3 regions of the Priestia sp. FW507-14D1A genome follow, and region 3 is predicted to be linked to each of the others. Evidence: riboswitches for the same ligand, from Rfam matches in the RefSeq annotation. Region 3 holds a riboswitch; each other region holds the start of a gene.
The links. Region 3 has a riboswitch for cyclic di-AMP ahead of AC3WJG_RS04215 (dicarboxylate/amino acid:cation symporter). Riboswitches for the same ligand answer to the same signal wherever they lie in the genome.
Positions count from the first base shown of each region.

Region 1: linked by a shared signal. The riboswitch ahead of kdpF (K(+)-transporting ATPase subunit F) and the one ahead of AC3WJG_RS04215 (dicarboxylate/amino acid:cation symporter) in region 3 are both predicted to bind cyclic di-AMP.
Region 2: linked by a shared signal. The riboswitch ahead of AC3WJG_RS03545 (potassium channel family protein) and the one ahead of AC3WJG_RS04215 (dicarboxylate/amino acid:cation symporter) in region 3 are both predicted to bind cyclic di-AMP.

Region 1 is NZ_JBYSWQ010000007.1:70,782-76,024, forward strand. Features, by position in the region: gene murG (undecaprenyldiphospho-muramoylpentapeptide beta-N-acetylglucosaminyltransferase) at 1-316, shown strand, start outside; cyclic di-AMP (ydaO/yuaA leader) riboswitch at 474-616, shown strand; gene AC3WJG_RS21545 (hypothetical protein) at 689-826, shown strand; cyclic di-AMP (ydaO/yuaA leader) riboswitch at 842-984, shown strand; gene kdpF (K(+)-transporting ATPase subunit F) at 1,355-1,435, shown strand; gene kdpA (potassium-transporting ATPase subunit KdpA) at 1,460-3,121, shown strand; gene kdpB (potassium-transporting ATPase subunit KdpB) at 3,143-5,218, shown strand; gene kdpC (potassium-transporting ATPase subunit KdpC) at 5,232-5,243, shown strand, end outside.
Region 2 is NZ_JBYSWQ010000001.1:592,302-597,544, reverse strand. Features, by position in the region: gene AC3WJG_RS03565 (S1C family serine protease) at 1-780, shown strand, start outside; gene AC3WJG_RS03560 (peptidyl-prolyl cis-trans isomerase) at 777-1,679, shown strand; gene AC3WJG_RS03555 (Lrp/AsnC family transcriptional regulator) at 1,959-2,414, opposite strand; gene AC3WJG_RS03550 (carboxymuconolactone decarboxylase family protein) at 2,535-2,993, shown strand; cyclic di-AMP (ydaO/yuaA leader) riboswitch at 3,109-3,253, shown strand; gene AC3WJG_RS03545 (potassium channel family protein) at 3,378-4,037, shown strand; gene AC3WJG_RS03540 (TrkH family potassium uptake protein) at 4,041-5,243, shown strand, end outside.
Region 3 is NZ_JBYSWQ010000001.1:716,456-721,698, forward strand. Features, by position in the region: gene AC3WJG_RS04205 (CoA transferase subunit A) at 1-550, opposite strand, end outside; gene AC3WJG_RS04210 (aspartate aminotransferase family protein) at 551-1,900, opposite strand; gene AC3WJG_RS04215 (dicarboxylate/amino acid:cation symporter) at 2,009-3,244, opposite strand; cyclic di-AMP (ydaO/yuaA leader) riboswitch at 3,425-3,579, opposite strand; gene AC3WJG_RS04220 (NAD(P)/FAD-dependent oxidoreductase) at 4,182-5,243, opposite strand, start outside.

The DNA of each region.
Region 1 (5,243 bases), on a different contig from region 3:
TCTAGCGGCGACTGATTATGTGATTACACGCGGCGGATCAAATGCTATCTTTGAGTTTTTAGCCCTTCATAAACCGATGATGATTATTCCTTTGTCAAAAGCACAAAGCCGAGGAGATCAAATTTTAAATGCACAGTCCTTTAAGAAAAAAGGCTACTGTATGGTTGTGGAAGAAGAACAGTTAACAAAAGAAGTGTTTTTGCGTGAAGTAAATGAGCTTCAGCAGCAGGCAAGTACGATGAAGCGTACAATGCGTGAAGCAACAAAAACGGATGCCATTTCAATTCTTGTAAATGAAATTGAGAAAATGAGCTAAAAAAAGCGTTCTTATCGAGGAGATAAGAACGCTTTTTTCTTTGAATCTATTATTTTAAAATAATGAATAAACAGCAAAAAATAAAGTTTTTAAAATTTCAAAAAATGTTGTTGACAGTAAATTTTAACAGGAGTAAGATTACTCTCATGAAACGTTCCACAGTGAAACGCTGAGTCTTTCCTGAAAGAGAGGGAAAGAGCGGAGGACCCAATTACTAGGGGTGAATCTCATAATTGAGTAGGGTTACTTTCTTGACCCGAACCCGTCAGCTAACTTCGTAAGCGTTAAGAGAGAGGATGGTGTAATCGTGGCCGTTTTCTATAAAAGCGGATAGCGCGTTCCTTTCAAAATATAGGCGAAAGGAGCGTTAACATGCATTTATCTAAGCAAATGATTCAAATGATTGAATATCGTGCAATATGTGATCAGCAATCTTTTGATCTAGCAAACCGCTATTTGTCTATGTTAGCTAATCAAAGTATTAAACGCAGCAGTAAAAACCATAATTAAGTCTAAAAATTAAATAATAAATATACGCTTAATCAATTATGAGCGGGGGACCCAATATTTTGTACGTATGTACTAGGGGTGAATCTCTTAACTGAGTAGGGTTACTTCCATAACCCGAATCCGACAGCTAACTCCGTAAGCGTTTTGGGAGTGAAAAAATTCGTGTCGATCACGGCTTATTTGTCGTGCATTAAACCGCGGAAGAGGACTCTCTTCTGCGGTTTTTTTATGGGAAAATAGGAGAGCAGCTTATGTCTGCACCGTAAAGAGGATATAGTAGGGCTTTTAAAACGAGATCAACAATACGTGAGGAATAATCAAAGATAACCTTTCGCTGCTAGCTCACTTGGGCGTGATGCTTTACGCACGGTAACAGTCACTACGCTTAATTATTGGTGGTAAGAAACAGTTAGGAGGGAGCAACTTGGATATAATCATGCTGGGAACGCTTGTCATATTAACAGCTGCTATGTACGGAATTATTTGCTGGTCGTCTCGTGTAGTAGACGAAAGAGAGGAGAAGTGAACGTGTCGTTCATTTTGCTAGGTATTTCAGTTCTCGTTTTAATTTATTTAGTATATGTACTGTTAAATCCAGAACAATTTTAATAAGCGGAGGAATAAAACGTGGGGATTTTTCTACTATCAGTTGCGCTGCTGCTTGTTTTTGTAGCGCTTATTGCAAAGCCCGTAGGTATTTATATAGCGAATGTGTTTTCAAACGATAAAAACACTAGCTTGGTAGGAAAGATAGAATCGGTGATGTTTAAAGCGGCAGGAATTAAAGGGCATAATCAGACGTGGAAGCAATATGCAATTGCTCTCGTTTTGGCGAATACGTTTATGATTTTTGTGGTGTATCTTATCTTCCGGTTTCAAGGAGTACTGCCGCTTAACCCAAGCCACATCAAAGGAATGGATCCGGCCCTTGCTTTTAACACGGCCATTAGTTTTATGACAAATACGAACTTGCAGCATTACAGCGGTGAATCAGGTTTGTCCTATTTCTCGCAGATGGCAGCCGTTGTATTTATGATGTTTGCTGCACCAGCAACGGCACTTGCAGTAGCAATCGCGTTTATTCGCGGGTTGGCAGGGAAGGAAATAGGAAACTTTTTTGTTGATTTTGTGAAATCAATTACGCGTGTTTTACTTCCTATCGCTTTTATAACCGGCATTTTATTTATGATTTCAGGTGTCCCTCAAACGTTAAGCGGAACGGTGACTGCCCATACATTAGAAGGGGCAACACAGCAAATAGCAAGGGGACCAGTTGCTTCTTTTCTTTCAATTAAAGAGCTAGGCAACAACGGAGGGGGATTTTTTGGTGTTAATTCAGCCCATCCATTTGAAAATCCTAACGCGTTGAGCAATGTATTACAAATTGTCCTTATGCTTTTATTGCCAACAGCACTTCCTTTTACGTACGGAAAAATGATCGGACAGCGTAAGCAAGGCCGCATCTTGTTTGTAGCGATGAGTATGCTGTTTATCGTTATTTTAAGCACAGCGTTTGTAACAGAGTGGGGCGGCAATCCAAGACTTGATGCTTTTCATCTAAATGAAGCGAGCGGTTATATGGAAGGCAAAGAAGTTCGTTTTGGTGTCGGTATGTCGACGCTTTACGCCATCGTGACGACAGCAAGTGAAACAGGTGCGGTCAACACCATGCACGATACCCTTACACCTCTTACCGGGTTGTTAACGCTTGGAAATATGATGTTAAATACCGTATTTGGCGGTGTCGGAGCAGGATTTATGAATGTCATGATGTACGTCATCATCGCCGTATTTTTATCAGGTTTAATGGTTGGAAGAACACCAGAATACGTAGGTAAAAAAATTGAAGGAAAAGAAATGAAGCTCATCGCCGTGACGCTTATTCTGCAGCCGCTGCTAATTTTAGGAGGAACAGCCGTAGCGCTAACTACTCATTTAGGAATAGAAGGTATATCAAACCCAGGCTTTCACGGGTTAAGCCAGGCACTGTATGAATTTACATCATCAGCAGCAAACAATGGCTCTGGTTTTGAAGGACTCGGTGACGCAACTCCGTTTTGGAACATTTCTACGGGAATTGTTATGTATATTGGACGCTATTTCGGACTAATTACGATGCTGGCGGTATCGAGCTCACTAGCATCTAAGCAGCTTGTTCCTGAAACACCTGGGACATTTAAAACGGATACGTCTTTATTTAGCGGCATTTTAATTGGAACTACCGTTATTGTAGGGGCACTTACGTTTTTCCCAGTGCTTGTACTTGGGCCGGTTGCTGAGTATTTGACACTGTAATCAAGAAAGCGGAGGATTATAATGAATAAACGGAATTTTACGAATAATCTTGAATTGGATCGTAACAGTCACATTCAAGGTGCTGTAGATAAACAAACTTCATCGATTTTTATTCAATCAGTACAGCAGGCTTTTATCAAGCTAAGTCCAAGAACGATGATAAAAAACCCTATCATGTTCGTAGTAGAAATCGGGTTTGTTATTACGCTTTTTTTAGCTGTTGTTCCAGATCTTTTCGGAGAAAGTACAGTAAGCGCAGGCTTTAATATTGCCATATCTCTCGTGTTATTTTTCACAATTGTTTTTGCTAATTTTGCAGAGGCATTAGCAGAAGGTCGAGGAAAAGCACAGGCAAACTCATTAAAGCAATCGAAAGGTGATATTACAGCTAATAAACTTCAAAACGGGCAAATGATACAAGTTTCGGCATCGCACCTAAAAAAAGGAGATATCGTCGTCGTTTCACAAGGCGAAATGATTCCTGGAGATGGAGAAATCATTAAAGGACTGGCATCTGTTGATGAATCGGCCATTACCGGTGAATCGGCACCTGTTTTGAAAGAAGCAGGCGGGGACTTTAACTCTGTAACTGGAGGTACAAGAGTTGTCAGCGATGAAATTACAGTTAAAATTACGTGTGAGCAAGGTGAATCATTTTTAGATAAAATGATTTCGCTTGTTGAAGGAGCAGAGCGGCAAAAAACGCCAAATGAAATTGCGCTAAATACGGTTTTAACAAGTTTGACGATTATTTTCTTACTAGTTGTTGTGACGCTTCCTGTATTTACAAACTACTTACATTTTCAACTGGACACGGCTATTTTAATTTCACTGCTCGTTTGCCTCATTCCTACGACAATTGGAGGATTATTATCGGCCATTGGAATTGCTGGGATGGACCGAGTTACGCAGTTTAACGTGATCGCTATGTCAGGAAAAGCAGTAGAAGCAGCTGGTGACATTAACACAATCATTTTAGATAAAACCGGCACCATTACGTTTGGAAACCGAATGGCTCATCAATTAACGACTGTAGAAGGCACAGACGAATGTGAACTTTACAAATGGGCGTTTGTTTCTTCTCTTTATGACGAAACACCAGAAGGACGCTCAGTTGTTGATTTTATTCAAAACCGCATGGGAGTAGAAGATCTTAAAAAAACCGAAGGGACGTTTGTTGAATTCAAAGCTGAAACGCGAATGAGCGGCATTGACTTACAGAATGTATCTGTACGAAAAGGGGCAGTGGACGCCGTCACGGCATGGGTAGAGTCAAATGGCGGGATGGTTCCCTCTGATTTGCAGCAAAAAGCAAACGAAATTGCAGGAGCTGGTGGCACGCCGCTTGCCGTCGCCGCTGATGATAAAATTTACGGCTTGATTTATTTAAAAGACACGGTAAAACCAGGAATGAAAGAACGCTTTGAGGAACTTCGTAAAATGGGCATTAAAACAGTCATGTGTACAGGAGATAATTCGCTAACCGCAGCAACCATTGCAAAAGAAGCGGGAGTAGATGAATTTATTGCGGAATGCAAGCCAGAAGACAAGATTCAAGTGATTAAATACGAACAGCAGCAGGGAAAGCTAGTTGCCATGACAGGTGACGGGACAAACGATGCCCCTGCACTTGCTCAAGCTGATGTTGGCTTAGCAATGAACAGCGGAACCTCAGCTGCTAAAGAAGCAGCAAATATGGTGGACTTGGATTCCGATCCCACAAAAATCATTGAAGTCGTTTCGATTGGAAAACAGCTATTAATGACAAGGGGTGCCTTAACTACATTCAGTATCGCAAACGATATTGCGAAATATTTTGCCATTATTCCAGCGATGTTTACCTTGGCGATTCCGCAAATGGAGGCTCTTAACGTAATGAAGCTGAATTCACCTCTATCTGCCGTATTGTCAGCGCTTATTTTTAATGCGGTCATTATCCCGCTGTTAATTCCCTTAGCCATGAAGGGAATTGCGTATAAGCCGATGAGTTCTAACGCCCTATTGCGAAAAAATTTGTTCATTTACGGGTTAGGCGGGGTGTTGGTTCCATTCATTGGGATTAAAGCAATTGACTTACTACTTTCATTTGTAATGTAGAGGAGAAGAAACGATGATACAAACA
Region 2 (5,243 bases), 120 kb from region 3:
GTAGAAGTGTCACTTTCAAATGGACAAAAAGAAAAAGCTAAAATTGTCGGAGCTGACGCGCTAACGGATTTAGCGGTGCTTGAGATGTCTGACAAAAATGTTGAACAAGTGGCGAAGTTCGGGAAATCATCGGATTTAGTAGCGGGTGAAACGGTGCTTGCAATCGGAAATCCTCTTGGTGAACAATTTTCTCGTACGGTCACACAAGGTATTGTGAGCGCAGCAAAACGCTCTGTCCCTATTTCAGAAAATTGGAACGTAGATGCAATTCAAACGGATGCGGCGATTAATCCAGGGAACAGCGGCGGTGCCTTGATCAATTCTTCCGGTGAAGTAGTCGGCATCAACAGTATGAAAATTTCAGAAGACAATGTAGAAGGCATCGGCTTTGCTCTTCCAAGTGATGAAGTGCAGCCGACGATTGAACAGCTTATGAAAAATGGGAAAATAACGCGTCCATATATGGGGGTAGGTCTTCAAGATGTAGGTCAGCTTTCAGCTGCAACAAAACAAAACCAGCTAGGCCTAACAAGCGATACGTCTGAAGGAGTTGTCGTAACGACGGTTGAACCATTCTCTTCTGCTTCTGATGCAGGTTTACAATCAAAAGACGTGATTGTTGCCATCGATGGAAACGAAGTCAAAACATCCAGTGATTTACGTCAATATCTATACACAAAACGCAAAGTAGGAGACACGGTAAAATTAGACGTGTATCGAAATGGAAAAAAACAAACTATTTCTCTGAAGCTTTCAGAACAGCAGGATAACAATGGATGAGTTCAACACCGTTAAAGCTGCTGCTAGCAGTATTAACAGCGTTCGGATTTTTAACCGGCTGCGGAGGGAAGCATTCAAACACGATGTTTCCTTCTGTAGAAATTAGTCAGCTATCTTCTGCCAAAGAACTGGCAGCGTATGAGGGAGGCAAGGTGACAGGAGCTGAATTCAACCGTTTTTTAGCCGTTGAAGGGTTCTTAAATCCAGATGCTCCCCTAAATGATACAAGCTACCGCAAAGAGTTATTGCGGCAGCTTGTTATGCAAAAAATCTTAATTTCACATCTAAAGACAAGCGATAAAGTACAAAAACAAGTCGAGGATATGTGGAAGCAAATTAAACGCTCATATGACGAGGATACAAGAAAACAAGGTTATGAAGTGTTAAATATTCGTTCCAGTGATGTAACCAACCAGCTAACGAATGAGTTTAAATTAGAAGAATATTTCCGCAAACAAATTACGTCTGATGAACTAACTGCTTACTATAAACGTATTGAAAACGATCTGACGCGCGTATCTTTTACGCAGCTGGCTTTTTCCACTTTACATGATGCCGACGCCGCTGCGGCTGAACTGCAAAAGGGAACATCTCTTCAAGGCGTTCAAAAAAAATATGCTGAATTCCAGACAGTGAGCAAAATAGAGAATGCTGATAATCTAAAGCTTTCAAGTTTATCTCCTTCTTTTATAGATGTTTTAAAAAAACAGCACATCGGAGAGAGTAGTGAGCCCATTAAAATGGGTAAAGTCTATTATATTCTTATTTTAAAACAAAAAGATAAAAAAACGGAATTAGAAGTCAGAGAAGAAATGATGAAAGAACTTGTTTTGAATCATATCAACCGGTATATCCAGGATCAACTGCCAAGGTTTCACGTGACGTTCAGCCTTAGGTAGTTTCCTTTTATATAGATTGATTGTTTTCAAAAAACAAGCAGGTAAAAGAGCTTTCTATTAATAGAGAGCTCTTTTACATTTTTAAGTAGACAGAAATGTCGGCACCTGATAAAATGAAGTTGTAAAACTTTCATTATTCGGAAAATTTATACCCTCCAGCTTTGGAGGGTTATTTTTTATGCTGTTGGACGAATAAAAGAGGCTGGGACAAAAGTAGTTTAGTGGAAAGAAAATCCGAACGATCAATCCAATCGTTCGGATTTTTTCGTTACGTTTCAATCACTTTTCGTCTTTTAAATGACTTAATAATGCAGGAACCATCTCTACGTGAGAAAGGGCGATGTGTGAAATCGTTTTGGCATAAGGTGTAATTTCGTTAATAAATTGTTCGAGTACGTGCAGGTGAGGAAGCTGAAGCTTTGTAATAAAGCAGGCTTGCCCGGCGATGCGTTCACAGAATAAAGCGTAGGGATACTGAGAAATAAATCGTTTAAAACGCTCGTGCTCTCCGTTTTTCATCGTTACTTCAATAAAACACGACACGGGCAAATGCAGCTTTTCATAATCAATATCAATCGTATACCCTTTTATAACACCAAAGCTCTCTAGCTGCCTTACTCGCTCTGCCACCGAAGGAGGGGACAAGTTAATTTGTTTTCCTAGCTCTCGTAAGGAAAGGCGGCTGTTTTGCTGCAGCGCCTGCAAAATCGATAAATCAATTTCATCAATTTTCAATTGAAAACCTTCTTTCTCATTAACGTTTCATTTGATTAGTAATAGTAGATAAGATGTTTTATATGTAATCTGAAATTTCCATTTTTCTTACTATAATAATTAAAAAGGAGTGAGTAAAAAATGGCAAGAGTTTTGTTAGCAAACGAAGAGGGAACAAATTTTGAAAAAGCATTGAATTTAATTCCGCATGTAAAAAGATTATACGATGAGCTTTACGACACGCTTTGGAACAGCGATATAGTAGAAAAAGAGACTAAGGAAAAAATAAGGCTTTATCTAGCAGGTGTTAACGGCTGTGAGACGTGTATGAGCATGTCATATGTAGGCGATGAGACGCTTAATCAAAAAGTGTTAAGAGAAAAAGAGCTGGAAGAAAAAGATCGACTGCTGTTTCGATTTATTGATGTATACCGGGTGCGTCCAAGGGAGTTAACGGATGCTGATATGGATCAATTAAAGAAATTTTACAGTGATACGCAGCTGTTAGAGCTTTTAGCTGTTATTAATTTATTTGATCAATTTCACAAAATGATTGTCAGTTTAGATTTATATGATTTTTGCAGCTTGCAGCGCAAGTGAGGTCTTTGCTAAAAATATCTTGACAGACAAAATTCACAGGAGTAAGATAGCTTTCGTGAAGTGAAACGTATCATGAATCGAATCGATTATTCTAAAAAATAGATCATAGATATTTGAATAAAAATCGCTTAATCCATTACGGAGCGGAGGACCCATTATTTACGCACATATTGTGCTCTGGGGTGAATCCTTAAAAAGGTAGGGTTACTCTTAAAACCCGAACCCGACAGCTAACTTCGCAAGCGTTTTGAGGGGGAAGAGTGTGAAAAAACACAGGAGCCTTCCTGTGTTTTTTTGCGCTTTTTTTAAGAAAAAGATGTAATTTTTTAGAAAAAGTATAAGCTAAGAGAACACACAGCAGTTGAAGAAAGGAATAAATACATTATGAAAAAACAGTTTGCTGTATTGGGATTAGGTCGTTTTGGAGGCAGTTTGGTTGAAGAGTTTGCTAATCTGGATGTGGATGTGCTCGCTATTGACCGCAATCAGGAGGTAGTAAATAAATTTAGCAATTCAGCTACATATGTTGTGCAAGCAAACGCGATTGATGAAGCTAGCTTAAAGGGGCTAGGTATCCGCAATGTTGATCATGCTCTTATTTCGTTTGGGGATGATATCGAAGCAAGCGTTCTCGCAACGATGCTTTTAAAAGATATGGGCGTTAAGCAAGTATGGGTAAAAGCAGTGAATATGTATCATCAAAAAGTGCTGGAGAAAATAGGAGCAGACAAAGTCATTCATCCTGAGCGTGATATTGCTAAACGTATTGCTCATCACGTAGTGTCAGAAAAAATCATTGATTACATTGAATTATCAAAGGATTATAGTATTGTCGAAATTGTCGCCTCTAAGAAACTTCATAATAAAACGCTGTTTGATTTAAACATTCGTGCCAAGTACGGCTGCAACATTATTGGCTTTCAGCGAAAAGACGGGGAAATGGTGATTTCGCCTACCGCGCATGAAATAATTGAACAAGGAGATATGCTGATTGTTATCGGACATAACCGCGATTTGAACCGTTTTGAAGAAGAAGGAGTTTAACTCATGAAAAAACAAATCATTAAACTCACCCCTCCGCAGCTGCTTGTCTCCATTTTTGGCGGAGGAATTATTATGGGTGCTCTTCTATTGATGATGCCTTTTTCTACTACTGAGCCAATCCGATGGGTAGACGCCCTTTTTACATCTACTTCCGCTATGACAGTGACCGGCTTAGCCGTCGTAGATACAGGTACGCGTTTTACCGTCATCGGTCAAACGATCATTATGCTGTTAATTCAAATAGGCGGTCTTGGCATTATGTCATTTGCCGTGTTGATTTTTATGATGCTAGGTAAAAAAATTGGATTTAAAGAGCGTATGCTCGTTCAGCAGGCATTAAATCAAACAAGCGTCGGCGGAGTTGTCCTGCTAGTTAAAAGGCTGTTTATCTTTTCATTTTTAATTGAGTTTATTGCACTTGTTTTTTTAGCGATACGCTGGGTTCCGGAATTCGGATGGTCTAAGGGGCTGTTCTTTAGCTTGTTTCATTCAATTTCAGCTTTTAATAACGCAGGGTTTGGACTACTGTCTGATAACTTAGTACAGTATGTTGGAGATCCTATTATTAACATAACGATTTCTTTTTTATTCATCATTGGCGGGTTAGGGTTTACCGTTCTTGCTGATATGTGGGTGAAAAAATCGTATAAAAAACTAACGTTGCATTCAAAAATTATGATTATCAGCACGTTTGCGATTAATGTGATTGCCATGCTTTTTATTTTTTTCTTAGAGTACAGCAATTCGCATACGCTCGGAAATTTATCATTAGGAGACAAAGTATGGGCTTCTTATTTTCAAGCAGTAACGACAAGAACCGCTGGATTTAATACAATTGATTTAGCTCACCTGCATGATGCAACGGTCTTTTTAATGGTCTTATTAATGTTTATTGGTGCAGGAAGTGCGTCAACAGGAGGCGGTATTAAACTAACAACGTTTGTGGTGATTGTTTTTTCTGTATGGGCATTTTTACGAAGCCGGGAAGATATTGTGCTGTTAAAGAGACGACTTCTTCCTCTTCACGTGTTTAAGGCACTAGCCATCACGATGATTTCAATTATGTTTGTATTTGGGGCTATTTTCCTGTTAAATATTTCGGAAAACCTTCCGTTTGTAAAAATTATGTTTGAAGTTGTTTCAGCGTTTGGAACAGTAGGTTTATCAATGGGAGCAACTCCTGAACTTTCGTACTTTGGACGCGTA
Region 3 (5,243 bases):
ATGGATTAGTGTTTCGAGCGCTTTTATCATAAAGCAAGTTGCCGAATGGATCTGCTTTTTTTGCATATACAAAAGCTACATCGGCTGTGAGTGGTTTTTCAACTAAAAATGTCTTGCCGTCTACTTCCACTTTTTCTTTTCCAAATTGAATAATGTCGTTTTCAATTCCTACATCAATCAGTACTCCTCCGAGTCCAACTCCTCCCGCTCGAATCCGTTCAGCAAGCGTTCCTTGAGGAGAAAACTCAACTTTCAGCTTTTCTTCTGTCATCAGCGTTCCAGCCACTGGGTTCGATCCAATATGAGAAGCGATCAGCTTTTGAATTCTTCCTTGGCTTACCAATTTTCCCGCACCAATATGAGGAAAGCCTGAATCATTACATATCAATGTAAAATTTGATTTTCCGCTTTCAATAAGACCGTCAATGAGAGAAGGCGGGCTGCCTACTCCTCCAAACCCTCCTATCATCAGCGTAGCAGCATGATCCACGTATTCAATCGCTTGTTCCACAGTTGTAATCTTTTGAAATGAGTTTTCGACCTTTGTCACTCATTCCACCTCATTTCCCTGTTTTTCATTTTGCACTTCATGCAATGTTTTCGAAAGCAGATCGACCGCTTCATCAAGTTGACGATGAGTAATCGTAAATGGTGGCGCAATAATAATACCGTCTCCTTCGACTCCGTCTGTTCCTGCTTGCGAAGGATAAAGGAGAAGACCATTTTTTTGGGCTTTACTTATTACGCGCGCCGTCATATTTTCAGAGGATGAAAAAGGCTCCTTCGTTTTTGGATTTTGCACAAGCTCAAGACCAACTAATAAGCCTTTACCACGTATGTCCCCAATGATAGGGTAAAGAAGCTGAAGTTTCTTCAATTTCCCTACTAAATAGTCTCCTTTCAGCGCTGCTTCTTGAACAAGATCATGCTTTTCAATATAGCTTAAAACAGCTATCCCTACAGCGGATGACAGCGGATTAGCGCTTAGCGTATGTCCGCTCATAATTAATTTGGATCCGTTCATAATAGGTTCAATCGTTTTGCTGCTAGCTAACGTAACGGCTATTGGTGTATATCCTGCTCCCACTCCTTTTCCAAGCGTCATAATGTCTGGTTTAACTCCCCAGTGCTCATATGCAAACATCACGCCTGTACGCCCAACTCCCGTCATGACTTCATCCGCAATCCATAACACATCATATTTATCACAAATTTCTCTTATCACTTCATAATAGCCAGGAGGAGGTGTAAGGGCTGCTCCGGCTGCTCCTACAATGGGCTCGGTAATAAAAGCAGCAATATGTTCAGGGCCGGTTCGTTTGATAACTGTTTCCAATTCGTGTGCACAAGCAAGATTACAGGATGGATAGGTTTGATGAAACGGACATCGATAGCAATAAGGAGGCGAAACCGAAGGATAATCTTCAAGCAAAGACGAAAAGCGTTTTCGTCTTCCAACGTGCCCTGACATAGACAGAGCTCCTATTGTAATACCGTGATAGCTCATCCAGCGTGACAAAACCTTTGTTTTGGTTGGCTTTCCTTGCTCTTGAAAATGCTGAATGGCCGTTTTCATAGCCGTTTCAGTCGCTTCTGTCCCGCTGTTAACAAAAAAGCTCCACTGGAAATGATTGCTGCTTAATTCACATAGTTTCTTAGCTAAGGCTTCTGTTGGATCACTTGTAAACTGCGACCGATATACAAACGCAACTTTCTGTGCCTGATCGGTCATCGCATCAATAATTTCTTTTACGCCGTGTCCGATACTTGCTGTAACTGCCCCCGACGAAGCATCTATGTACCTTTTTCCATCTTGGTCGTACAAATAAATTCCTTTTCCATATGAAATAACCGGGTAGTCGTCGTCGAGCAGCGGCTTTATTACATGAGTTTTATTCATTTCCGCACTCTCCTTTCAAACATACACTCTTATTAAACTGTATGCTGAAACGAAGAGTTTCTTGCCAATAAAAAAAGCCCTAGCATATAGCTAGAGCTTTTACGCTTATTAAGCTGATTGCGTTACAGATTTATCGATACGCTTTGCTTCTGACTCAGCCACAATAACGGCACACGCAGCGTCTCCCGTAATATTTACAGATGTACGAAGCATGTCAAGCAAGCGATCAATTCCAATAATCAATCCGATACCTGCTACAGGCAAGCCAACCGAACTCAATACCATTGCTAGCATAATGAGACCAACTCCCGGCACACCTGCTGTACCAATACTAGCAAGCACCGCTGTCAATACAACCGTCACAAGAGCACCCAGCGACAGGTCAACACCGTATACTTGTGCAATAAAAATAGTCGCTACACCTTGCATAATTGCCGTCCCGTCCATGTTAATGGTAGCACCTAACGGCTGAACAAAACTGCTGATGGACTCCGGGACACGAAGGTTTTTTTGAGCCACATTCATTGAAATCGGAAGCGTTGCATTACTGCTCGATGTACTGAATCCAACTGTCATCGCAGGAGCAAAACCTTTAAAAAATTCAATAGGGTTACGTCTCGCCATAAGAGCGACTGATCCTCCATATGTTACAATCGAATGGATAAACAGTGCGAGCACGACTACAATCATGTACAGCCCCATCGCTTTAATTGCCTCCCAGCCTTGACTTCCAACCGCGGTTGCAAGAAGTCCAAATGTTCCGTAAGGAGCAAACTTCATCACTAGATTTACAAGATACATCATCAATTCATTGCCTTGCTCAAGTAAATTGTAAAGCCCTTTTGTTTTATTTCCAAGCATCGTAATACCAAAACCGATAAAGATAGAGAAAACGATAAGTTGAAGCATATTCCCTTCAGCCATCGCTTGGATTGGGTTGACTGGAATCATATTTAAGAATGTCTCTCCAACCGGCGGTGCTTTTTCGGCTTCAAAAGAAGCGTTTTTTGTATCAAAAGATCCAAACGTACCCGGTTTAATTGCATACGCTAAAATTAAACCAATAATAATAGCAACGGTTGTTGTAACTAGGAAGTAGGAAACTGTTTTAGCCCCGATTCTTCCTAGTTTTTTAGGATCTCCTAAACCTGCTACACCTAACGTGATAGAGAAAAACACAATTGGTACAACAAGCATTTTAATTAAGCTTAAGAAAATTTGGCCAAGCGGTGTAAACAAGTACTTGTCCAGCGGAGCAAAAGCACTTGGAGCAAAAGCATTGATCAACACTCCCACAACAGCACCAGCAATTAGCGCGATAATAATCTTTGTCGATAGCTTCATAGATTTACCTCCCGTAAATAAATTATATTAGAATGATTCTAACTACCATACTTATTTTACCATGCATTGAGAGCGGTAACACTCAAAATATACAATATATTAAAAATTTTCAGATTAATAGTTTAAGAATATTTTTATCTATACAAAAAACCATGAGAATATCATGGTTTCATAGACCTGTTATTCCCTCACTGAATGCTTACGGAGTTAGCTGTCGGATTCGGGTACGTGAGTTACCCTACTTGATTTATTCAAGATTCACCCCAAGTACACTACGCACAAATATGGGTCCCCCGTTCTCTTATAAAACAAAAGAGATTAAGCAAATAATTTTCTTTAATATTTTTGCATGATAATAATTCTTACTTTAATTAAAATTCATTTTATATGTTTCTGTCAAGTTTTTATTCAAAAATAATGCAGGATTTTATCATAAAAAGTTGAGCATTGTTATATTTTAAAATATTTACATCATATTCCAATAAACCACAAACAGTTATTTAACAAGACTTAAAATCTAATGGATAAAAAATTAATTCAAAAAATAGTTTGTAAAGTGAACTTTCTTTTCATTAAATCACATTCATAAATTTGCATAATTATTCTAATATCCGCGTACTTTACTGCTTTCATAAATATTTTACTCAACAAAAAATAACTCTTTCCAACTGTTGATTTTATCCTTGTATTGCTTGATATAAATTCTCTGAAATTTCACTGAATTTGTTGATAGAAATAAATGGACATTGTCAATTCGCCTTATTCTATTTAATTCTGCTCACGATAGAAATATGGATGCCGTAATACCTTTTAAAAAAGAGCGAGTAATTATCATATAAAACTATCGGAGTTGGAGGGGTATAAGTTCTTTACTTTTTACTTATTCGCTTTCGTTATTTAACACATATAAAAAAAGAGGCCGTGACGGCCTCTTTTTTTATACAGTAACAGGTTCAGAACTTGCTTTACGATTCTTTAATTTTTCAACAATGTCACGCGCTACCCACACACCGCACGCACTTGCCTGCGCGAGTCCTCGCGTAATACCAGCTCCGTCTCCTCCCACGTATAAACCGGAAATTTCAGTTTCAAACTTATCATTTAACTTCGGACGGGCTGAGTAAAATTTCGCTTCCACACCGTAAAACAGCGTATGTTCAGATGCTAACCCAGGCGTTACATGATCCAGTGCTTCTGTCATTTCAATTAAGCTTTTCATCGTATTGTAAGGAAGCACTAAGCCTAAGTCACCCGGTACAGCTTCTTTTAACGTTGGTTCTAAAAAGCCCTCTTTAATTCGAGTCGCTGTTGAACGACGGCCCTTTAAAATATCTCCATACTTTTGAACAACTAAGCCCCCGTTTGACAGCATATTAGCTAATCTTGATACTTCGTGCGCATATTCGTTCGGCTGATCAAATGGATCCGAAAATTTATGAGAAACAAGCAGCGCAAAGTTCGTATTTTGACTTCCAAGCTTCGGATCTTTGTATGCGTGTCCATTTGCTAACATAATACCTGAATGATTCTCTACTACCACATGTCCTGAAGGATTGCTGCAAAACGTTCTAACTCTTGTACCTACGGACGTATTGTAAATGAATTTCCCTTCGTACAAGTGCTTGTTGATTTCTTCCATAACAACGTTGGATGTTTCTACTCGAACGCCGATGTCCACTTGATTGTTAATCATTTTTAAACGACGTTTTTTTAGTAAGTCGCTCATCCACTTCGAGCCGTCTCGACCTGGTGAAACCACCACTTTATCAGCCGTAATTCTTTCACCATTTTTCAATTCAATACCGCGCACGATATGCTGACCATCTTCTTTTTCTGTTATTAAATCGGCTACTTCCGTTTTATACTGCATATCAATTTTTTCTTTTAAATATTCATAAATGCTTTTTAAAATTTCTAAATTTTGCTCTGTTCCTAAATGACGCACTTGGGCACGCAATAGCTTTAATCCTGCTGCGTATCCGCGTTTTTCAATTTCACG